Regions from separate parts of the Arthrobacter sp. CAN_A6 genome, predicted to be linked through region 1. Evidence: predicted binding sites of a transcription regulator. Region 1 holds the regulator's gene; each other region holds the start of a gene.

Region 1 (3,272 bases):
AGCCGCTGGAGGCGAGTTGGCCGTCCGTATATTCCTCGCCGCGCAGGCCTGCAAGCTTGCGCAGCAACTCTTCCTGCTCGGGATCGAGGTTCCTCGGCGTCTCGACGTTGAGGTGAACCCGCAGGTCGCCGCGGCCGCTGCCCCGCAGGTGGGTGACTCCGAGGCCTCGGAGCGTCAGGATTTCGCCGGACTGGGTCCCGGCCTTGATGGCGAGCTCCTGGTCGCCGTCGAACGTATCGAGCCGGACCGACGTCCCGAGGGAAGCCGCGGTCATGGGAACGCTCAGTGTGACATGGAGGTCGTCGCCCTCGCGAAGGAACGTCGAGTCGGTATTGACCCGGATCTCCACGTACAGGTCACCCTGCGGTCCGCCGGCCGTTCCCGCCTCACCCTGGCCCGACAGCTGGATGCGCGTCCCGGTGGCGACGCCCGCGGGCACCTTGATGGTGAGGGTGCGGCGCGCACGGATGCGTCCGTCGCCGCTGCACTCATGGCAGGGATTGGGGATGACCGTCCCGTACCCCTGGCAGGAGCCGCAGGGCGCGGTCGTCATCACCTGCCCGAGGATGGACCGGACTGCGCGCTGGACCTGACCGGAACCTCCGCAGATGTCGCAGGTGCGCGGCGACGTGCCGGGCTGGCAGCAGCTCCCGTCACAGGTGGGGCACACGGCCGCGGTGTCGACGTCGATCTTCTTGTTGGTGCCGAAGACGGCGTCCTTCAGATCGATACGGACGTTGATCAGGGCATCCTGACCGCGGCGCATGCGTGAGGGCGGCCCGCCCTGGCCGCTCTGGCCGCCGAAGAACGTCTCGAAAATGTCCTGGAAGGCGAATCCGGAACCGGAGTAGCCGCCACCGAACCCGGTGTCGGTTCCGTTCTCATTGCCGGTGGTGTCATAGACCCTGCGCTTCTGCGGGTCGGCCAGTACCTCGTAGGCGTGCGTGACGCGCTTGAACTCCTCGGCGGCGTCCGGCCCTGAATTCACGTCGGGGTGGAGTTTCCGGGCCAGCTTTCGGTAGGCCTTCTTGATTTCCTCTCCGCTGGCACCCTGCGCCACACCGAGAACTTCATAGTGATTACTCACTCCTGCACATCACTTCCTGTTGACGAACTCTTCATCCTGCAACCCGCGGCGTGTCCCGCAGGATCTTGGTCTCTGTCGCTACTGTTTCCTCTATCAACCGGCGACGGGCCGCGTTCCTTCCCGACACCGGTCGCACGGCACAATATTCCTCCGCGCTATTCCTCGAGGATCCGCGAAAGATACCGTGCGACGGCGCGCACCGCCGCCATGGTGGTGGGGTAATCCATCCGCGTCGGGCCGAGGATGCCCAGCTTCGCCCCGGCATCGGGCCCGTACCCCGTCGCGATGACCGAGGCCTCCGAAAGACCACCGTAGGGGTTCTCGCTTCCGATCCGCACCGAAACTCCCCGGTAGTCCTGCTCCATCTCCGACAGGAGGCGCAGCATGACCACCTGTTCCTCGAGCGCTTCGAGTACGGGGCCGATACTGAGGGGAAAGTCGACGGTCGACCGCGCCAGGTTCGCTGTTCCGGCCAGCACGATGCGGTCCTCCCGCCCGAGTCCGGCCAGGTGCTCGAGTGATTTCAGCAGTGCACCTCCGGCATGGCGCAGGTGCTGCGGCAAGACCTGCGCCGCGTGCGCCAGCTCGGCGGGCAGGGCCGTCAACCGGACCCCGGACACCGCGCCGAGGATGCGCTGTTTCAGGTCCGCGAGTTCCGCTTCCTGAAGCGTTCCGGGGACGGGCACCACCCGCTGCTGGACGGTTCCATTGGTAGCGATCAGCACCACCAGGACCTGCTGCGGCGCGAGCAGCACGAACTCGATGTGCCTCACCGCGGCACCGCCGAGCCGGGGAAACTGCACCACCGCCACCTGATTGGTGAGTTGGGCGAGGATGCGGACGGTGCGATCGACGACGTCGTCGAGATCCTCCGCCCCCTCGAGCAGTGCCTGGATGGCGCGTTTCTCGGGAGCCGAGAGCGGCTTCACCTCCGAGATGCGGTCGACGAAGAGCCGATAGCCCTTGTCGGTGGGGATTCTTCCCGAGCTCGTGTGGGGCGCAGTGATCAGCCCCTCCTCCTCGAGGACGGCCATGTCGTTGCGGATGGTGGCGGAGGAGACTCCGAGGCCATGGCGGTCGACGAGGGCTTTGGATCCTACCGGCTCCCGCGAATGGACATAGTCCTCAACGATGGCCCGCAGCACTTCCAGACGCCGTGGCTCACTCATCCTTCATCACCTCCAGGACACTTATCCGGCATTCCCGCCGGCACCGGAAACGATTGGCACTCAACACACCCAAGTGCCAAGTCTAGTACGTCTGCGCGGATTGTTAGCATTGGAAAATCCGGCCCGGCCCCGGACCCGGGGAAATGGCGCCGGACGAACAGCGCCGGAAAATGAAAGCGAGATACAGCAGTGGCCGACTACGCCTGGGGGGCACAGGACATTTCCGCGCCCGCGCGCACCGAGTTGCCGGAAGTGGCGGCTGCTGCGGGCCTGGTGCTCGAGGATGTGCAGACCGGATTCGTCGGCGCGGTGGTGCGCGTGGAGAAGTCCGGGGGCCTCCATGTGATGGTCCTCGAGGACCGGAAGCTGCGGCACCGGACCTTCCGGCTGGGGCACGGATTCCTCCTCGACGGCAGCCCTGTCCGTGTTACTGCACCTACGAAGGCAGCGCCTGCCGGACCTCAGCGCACGGCGTCGGGGTCCGTGCGGGTCGAGGCCGGTCGTGCAAAAACGGCCAAAGCGAGCCGCATCTGGGTGGAGGGCAAGCATGACGCCGAACTGGTGGAGAAGGTCTGGGGAGACGATCTCCGGCACGAGGGGATCGTCGTGGAACCCCTCCACGGCATCGACGACCTCGAGGGAGCGATCCGTGCTTTCTCGCCGGGCCCCGGCCGACGCCTCGGAATCCTGGTGGACCACCTCCTCCCGGGTACCAAGGAGTTCCGGATCGCCGAGCAGGCGATGGCACAGCGCGGCGCCGCCGGCTCCGTGCTCATCGTGGGACACCCCTACGTGGATGTGTGGCAGGCAGTGAAGCCCGGCGCGCTGGGCCTCGCCGCCTGGCCTGTGGTGCCACGCCACCAGGACTGGAAGACCGGCATCCTCGCCGGGCTCGGCTGGCCGCACGCCGACCCCGCTGACGTTGCCAGAGGGTGGAAGAGAATCCTTGGGAGTGTCACGACCTATGCCGACGTGGAGCCGTCACTCCTGGGGCGGGTGGAGGAAGTCATCGACTT
Region 2 (3,272 bases), on a different contig from region 1:
AGGCGGCGCTCGCCCACGATCCGATGCTTGTCAAAAGGCTGCGTAGACTTCGTTCAACCCGGCAGCGTGCCCGCTCGGCACGCCGGCTCGGCGTCGACATCTGACCAGCAGCCAAGGACCGCACACGCATATGACGAAATATCCCGCGGACGAGTTCGACGACATTCCGATCAGCGTCGATCGGCAGGGAGTCCACCGTGAGCGGTTGATGCCCGATCGTTCCAATGGACTCGCCCTGAAAATCCTCGTGGGAGTGCTGGCGTTGCTCGTAGGACTCGCCGCCTACTTTCTGCTTCCGAGGCTCGGGCTGGAGGCGGTGCCCAGCGGCAGCACCGCTTCGGCAGCGGATGCCTCCGGGGTCCCTACCCCGGATCCGGATCCTGCAGAGGCGGGCTCCGGGGAGTCGGCGTCGACCTCCCCGGCTGTGGTCGACAGGAGCCAGGCCCTCAACGTGCTCAACGCCACCGGAACGGCAGGGCTCGCCACGACCGCGGCCGGCCGCCTGGCGGCGGAGGGCTGGTCTGGAGCGATTGCCGGCAACTGGGCCGGGCCGCCGGTCCAGGCGTCCACGGTTCTCTACGGCGACGCCGACCAGCAGCCCGCCGCCCAGGAACTCGCCGCTGACCTCGGCATCGCAACCGTGATGGCCAGCCCCGACGTCGCGCCGCTGATCACGGCGGTGCTTGGACCGGATTTCGAATAGGAACCCTCGCCCGGTCGGCCGGCTAAGGTTCCATACGGCGCGCTACTCCTTCGGCGGATTACTCCTTGAGCGGATTACTCCTTGAGCGGGATGCCGCGCGCGTCCCTGCTGAACGTCTGCGCTCCCACGAGGATCAGAATGCCCTCGATGAACCCCCAGAGCGCTCCGAATCCGAAGGTCACGAAGGTGACGATGATCTGCACGACACCGATGGTGGTATAGCCCAGGTAGAAACGGTGGATACCGAGCGATCCCAGGAGGATACCGAGCAGCCCTGCAACGAGCCGTGATTTCTGTTCGGGGTACCCCTGGCCGTAGGGGCCCTGCTGGAACTGGCCCTGCTGGTACGGATTGGGCTGGTACGGGCCCTGCTGGTATTGATTCGGCGGGTACCCATTCGGCTGTTCGGGGTACCCCTGACCGTAGGGACCCTGCTGCTGGTAGGAATCGGGTTGTTGCGGAGCTGACCCGTACGAGCCGGACTGGTGGACGCCGGACGGGTCGAAGCCGGACGGATATTGTTCGGGGGGCCGACCGGTGTCCGGTGACGCCCCGGGTCCGGGCTGGTTCTTCCCGTCCGGATCCGAAAAGGGATCCGGCTGGTGCTCTGGGTTCGTTGACACTGCGCTCCTCCTGTTGTGCTGTCCGACCCCAACCTATGCCTCCTTTCCGCCGCACGCCATCGGGTAGGTCCCTGTCTTTTTCCGGACCGGCTCAGGGACGGCCCGGGGGCGTCACCACGGGAATCCCGGCTTGCACTCGCCCTGCCGGAGTGCTAATTATTGAGTTAGCACTCGGGCCGGTTGACTGCTAAGCAGCGGGTACCGGGTGAAGCAGGCAGACCTCTGTGGTGAGGGTGAACGCCAGGACGTAAAGAGATCGTTCCCGGCCCAGCCCGTCCGTCGCGGGCATCGCAGATCGGTAGGCATTCGTATGCTGACATGCACAACCGTCCCCGAAAGGACCTAAGCCGTTATGGCCAAGATCATTTCTTTTGATGAAGAGGCCCGTCGCGGCCTCGAGCGTGGATTGAACATCCTCGCTGACGCCGTCAAGGTAACGCTCGGCCCACGCGGCCGCAACGTCGTCCTCGAGAAAAAGTGGGGCGCCCCCACGATCACCAACGATGGTGTTTCCATCGCCAAGGAGATCGAACTCGACGACCCGTTCGAGAAGATCGGCGCCGAGCTGGTCAAGGAAGTTGCGAAGAAGACCGACGACGTGGCCGGCGACGGCACCACGACCGCCACCGTCCTCGCGCAGGCCCTCGTCAAGGAAGGCCTCCGCAACGTAGCCGCCGGTGCGGATCCCCTGAGCCTCAAGCGCGGTATCGAGAAGGCAGTTGCCGCCGTCACCCGGGAGCTCCTGGCTTCCGCCAAGGAGATCGAGACCAAGGAGGAAATCGCGGCCACGGCTTCCATTTCCGCCGGTGACACGCAGATCGGTGACCTCATCGCTGAAGCACTCGACAAGGTGGGCAAGGAAGGCGTCATCACCGTCGAGGAATCCAACACCTTCGGCCTCGAGCTCGAGCTGACCGAAGGAATGCGCTTCGACAAGGGCTACATCTCCGGTTACTTCGTCACCGACGCAGAGCGCCAGGAGACGGTCCTCGAGGATCCCTACATCCTGATCGTCAACTCGAAGATCTCGAACGTCAAGGACCTCGTTGCCGTCCTCGAGAAGATCATGCAGTCCGGCAAGCCGCTGCTGATCATCGCCGAGGACGTCGAGGGTGAGGCTCTCGCCACGCTCGTCGTGAACAAGATCCGCGGCACGTTCAAGTCCGTTGCCGTCAAGGCACCCGGCTTCGGCGACCGCCGCAAGGCCCAGCTGGCCGACATCGCCATCCTCACCGGTGGCCAGGTCATCGCCGAGGAAGTCGGCCTCAAGCTCGAGAACGCCACGCTCGACCTGCTCGGCACTGCCCGCAAGGTGGTTGTCACCAAGGACGAGACCACGATCGTCGAAGGTGCCGGCGACGCCGACGCCATCGCCGGCCGTGTGGCCCAGATCCGTGCCGAGATCGACAACTCCGACTCCGACTACGACCGCGAGAAGCTGCAGGAGCGCCTGGCCAAGCTGGCCGGCGGCGTCGCAGTCATCAAGGCCGGAGCCGCAACCGAGGTCGAGCTCAAGGAGCGCAAGCACCGCATCGAAGATGCAGTGCGTAACGCCAAGGCAGCCGTCGAAGAGGGCATCGTTGCCGGTGGCGGCGTGGCACTGATCCAGGCCGGTGCGAAGGCATTCGCCACGCTCGACCTGACAGGTGACGAGGCAACCGGAGCGAACATCGTCCGTGTCGCCATCGACGCCCCGCTGAAGCAGATCGCCTTCAACGCCGGCCTCGAGCCTGGCGTCGTGGTGGACAAGGTCCGCGGACTGCCTGCGGGCCATGGCCTCAACGCTGCAACCGGCGTGTACGAGGACCTCCTGGCCGCCGGTGTCAACGACCCGGTGAAGGTCACGCGCTCCGCGCTGCAGAACGCGGCCTCCATCGCCGGGTTGTTCCTGACCACCGAAGCTGTCGTCGCGGACAAGCCCGAAAAGGCTGCTCCCGCCGGCGGCG
Region 3 (3,272 bases), on a different contig from region 1:
GACGCGGCGCTGAAGGCCTTCACCCTCCACCCGCTCATCGATTCGGCGCACGCTGCAGCCCGCGTGCTGCAGGGGTATGAAGAGGTTTTCCCCGGCCTAAGGAGCTTCTGGCGGGAGTGAGAGCTCAACCGGCTCGAATGTCGAGGGCTCGAGGACGCAGTCCCGGTCGAGATGACGGCGTCCCAGCAGCCACTCTTCGCCGGCCTCCTCGGAGTCGAAGTAGCAGGTGGGATACGGCGGGCGATGCACACCGATGAAGAATCCCGCCAGGAGCCGGTCCACGGCCGAGTGCCCGACGAGCGCCATCGCCGAGATATCCAGGTTCCCGGCGAAGGCGCTGAGGGATCCCCGGCTGAGGGACACCATGCCGTTGAGGTTGACGAGCATCGGCCCGCACACGAGCGGGGAGAGTTCAGCAAGCCGGGCGATCAGCTGGCGGGCGTCGTCGTCGGAGATGGTGATGCCCCGATCCCAGTCGACGCGGATGAGATCGTTGTCCTCCCGGACCGCGAGGAACCTGCCCGTGCGATTTCGCGGATTGTTCATGGGTTCCTTCCTCCGGAGCTCATTCTTCCGAGCCAGCTGAGCGCATCGGCCTCCGAGGTGAAGAATCCCGTGGGATGGCCGGCGTTCCCCGAAGGTGCAGCCAGAACCCGGTCCATGGGACCCTGCCCCACCATTGCCGCGGCGAGGACATCGCCGCAGGCATTGAAGACGTCCCGGGCCTCGGTACTGATGGAGATGAGCATCGTCAGGTCGACCAGGAGTACGTACGGTTCCCCGCCGGCCAGAAAGGTACTCGTTTCCAGGACGGACCGGGCGTCGTCGGCTTCCACCTGGGAGGAAGGCTCCCACTCGAGGCGGAGTCCGTTTCCTCCAGTGGTGCTGATCCACGCCTTACCCCTGGCAGCTGACACGCGGCCCATCGAATCTCCCCCGGTGACTGAGCACTTTAGCGATGCACTGTAGCGAAGCGTAGTCCGAAGTTCCCGACCGACCCTCGTGACACGGCGGAGCGTTCGAGAAGCCTTGTTACGGGGCCGGGTCGTCGGGGAGAGAACACAAGCTTTTCCCAAGAACGGCACGTGATGATTGCGTCAAGGCAGCAGTTCAAGAAAAGCCAGCGGCAGAACCGCCGGTAATCGGGCGGCTGCCCTCGAATGGGACCGGGGGCCGCAAGCCCTCTTGAGACCGGGGCTTCACCCCCAGCAACGCCCCCGGTCCCTTTCTCGACCTTGCACCGGTTGCACCGGATTGAACCGGGTTGCTTCAGGTGGTGTCGGGGCGCTCCGGGTTGCTACAGCTCGCTTCTGGGGAATCGTCCCGAATCGCTTCCACGAGAAACGCCGGACCCGACCGTTGGTTGGATCCGGCGTTTTGCGGCGCTCTTGAACAGGCGTCCTAGGGCTCCACGGCCTGCTGCCTGTTGCGTGGATCCGTACCCTCTTCCACGACGTCGGAATCGTGGTTGGTGGTCACCGCGATCTTGCGGGACCTCGCCTTCTCGACCACAGGGATGGTGACGCTCAGGACACCGTTCTCGTAATGTGCGGAAATGTTTTCGGTGTCGATTCCCTGTCCCAGGTTGAGTTGGCGCAGGAACGAGCCGCTGTCGCGCTCACGGGTCAACCACTGGACGCCGTCAGCGCCCTGCAGTGTCCGCTCCGCACGAATGGTCAGCAATTGCCCGTCGACATCGATGTCGACCGATCCTGGATCCAACCCGGGAAGATCCGCATTCAGGACGTAATGATCTCCCTGGCGGTACAGGTCCATCGGCATCCCGCGCAGGCCCGGCCCGCTGTTCAGAAGCGCACCGGCAACACGGTCGATCTCGCGGAACGGGTCAAACCTCATAGCCATTGTTGTCAACTCCTTCAGGTGTGCCGCTTCCCTCGGAAGCAACGCTCGATCCATTGTTTCGGGTAGTTGAGCGTCCTTCGCTCAACTACGGAAATAGGTTAGCACTCCTGCAGGGAGAGTGCCAGATCTGCCGGAAGATTTTTCCCTTCCGCATTCGACCCGACCACCGGTGTCCCTCGACCCGGCAACGGCCGGTGCCGACCGCTTAGGATGGCCGGAAGGACCTGACACAGGACAGGTCCTTCCGGGGCCTTTCCCGCGACAGGAAGCCAGGTGGCGCGGTGGCAGCGAACAAGACCCGACCGAGTACGGCCGACCCGATCGCCTTCCTCAACGATGTCACCAACGAACGACGCCGCAATGACGGCTTCGCGGTGCTCCGGATGATGCAGTCGATCACGAAGCTCGACCCCGTTCTGTGGGGGCCCTCGATGATCGGGTTCGGGCAGTATTCCTACAAATACGCCTCCGGTCGCGAAGGGGACGCCCTCGCCGTCGGGTTTTCCCCTCGGAGCGACGCCCTTGCCCTGTACGGACTCACGATCGCCCCCGGCGCGGAGGACCTCCTCGCCCGTCTGGGCAGGCATCGGACCGGCGCTGCGTGCCTGTACATCCCGTCGCTGGCAGAGGTGGACACCGAAGTGCTTCAGGAGTTGATCCGGCTGGGCCACACCTACATGACGACGGCGGACTTCACCCTCGGCTAGCATTCCCGCGGATGCGTCCCTAGAGTTCCCGATACATGATGTGGAGGCCGGTCAGTCCCTGCACAGGATGCCGGAAGGCGTTCGGAACAGTGCCGATCACCTCGAATCCCAGGGACTGCCACAGCGCCACCGCCCGCTCATTCGTCTGCACCACGGCGTTGAACTGCATCGATTCGTAGCCCTGACCACGAGCCTCCTCCATCACCCGCTCAGCGAGCAACCGCGCGAATCCTTTCCCGCCGGAGTCAGCCGCCACCAGAAACGAGGCGTTGGCAACGTGGCTGCCGTTGCCCCCACGGTTCGCGTGCAATTGAGCAGTGCCCACCACGACGTCGTCGTCGGCCACCACATAGACGCACAACGTTGCATCGAGGGGTTCCTCGGGAAACCACTCCCGCCGCGCTGCCTCCTCCTCCATGGCGGGATCCCAGCAGTAGGTGTCCCCGGCCCTGACCACCGGCTCCATGATGCGCCAGAGGGCGGCCCAGTCACTACGGACCGCCCTCCGGAGGGTGCGCATCAGGCCTTCAGCGCTCCCGCCCACAGGTTGATGTCCGATTCGACGGCGAACTCATCGATCGCGTGAAGCTCCTCGGTGGTGAAGTCGAGGTTGCCGACGGCCGCGAGGCTGTTCTCGAGCTGCTTCACGCTGGACGCTCCGATGAGCGCCGAGGTGATCGGCGTCCCCTTGGCCTGCGGCCG

Evidence for each region. The regulator HrcA, encoded in region 1, represses chaperone genes, less so after heat shock. The targets are predictions, from matches to a motif close to TTNGCACTCGNNNNNNNCGAGTGCNAA.
Region 2: a site for HrcA is predicted at 1,491-1,517, ahead of groL (chaperonin GroEL). Genes of this name have one in related genera too.
Region 3: a site for HrcA is predicted at 1,962-1,988, ahead of IWX75_RS04225 (Hsp20/alpha crystallin family protein). Genes of this name have one in related genera too.

The regions. Positions count from the first base shown of each region.
Region 1 is NZ_JADOUV010000005.1:189,859-193,130, reverse strand. Features, by position in the region: gene dnaJ (molecular chaperone DnaJ) at 1-1,087, opposite strand, end outside; gene hrcA (heat-inducible transcriptional repressor HrcA) at 1,243-2,256, opposite strand; gene IWX75_RS10615 (DUF3097 domain-containing protein) at 2,446-3,272, shown strand, end outside.
Region 2 is NZ_JADOUV010000010.1:50,175-53,446, reverse strand. Features, by position in the region: gene IWX75_RS14960 (DUF3263 domain-containing protein) at 1-104, shown strand, start outside; gene IWX75_RS14955 (LytR C-terminal domain-containing protein) at 131-703, shown strand; gene IWX75_RS14950 (TM2 domain-containing protein) at 778-1,326, opposite strand; gene groL (chaperonin GroEL) at 1,679-3,272, shown strand, end outside.
Region 3 is NZ_JADOUV010000002.1:149,835-153,106, reverse strand. Features, by position in the region: gene IWX75_RS04240 (family 4 glycosyl hydrolase) at 1-120, shown strand, start outside; gene IWX75_RS04235 (DUF7793 family protein) at 97-546, opposite strand; gene IWX75_RS04230 (DUF7793 family protein) at 543-917, opposite strand; gene IWX75_RS04225 (Hsp20/alpha crystallin family protein) at 1,402-1,863, opposite strand; gene IWX75_RS04220 (DUF1801 domain-containing protein) at 2,145-2,570, shown strand; gene IWX75_RS04215 (GNAT family N-acetyltransferase) at 2,590-3,090, opposite strand; gene mgrA (L-glyceraldehyde 3-phosphate reductase) at 3,090-3,272, opposite strand, start outside.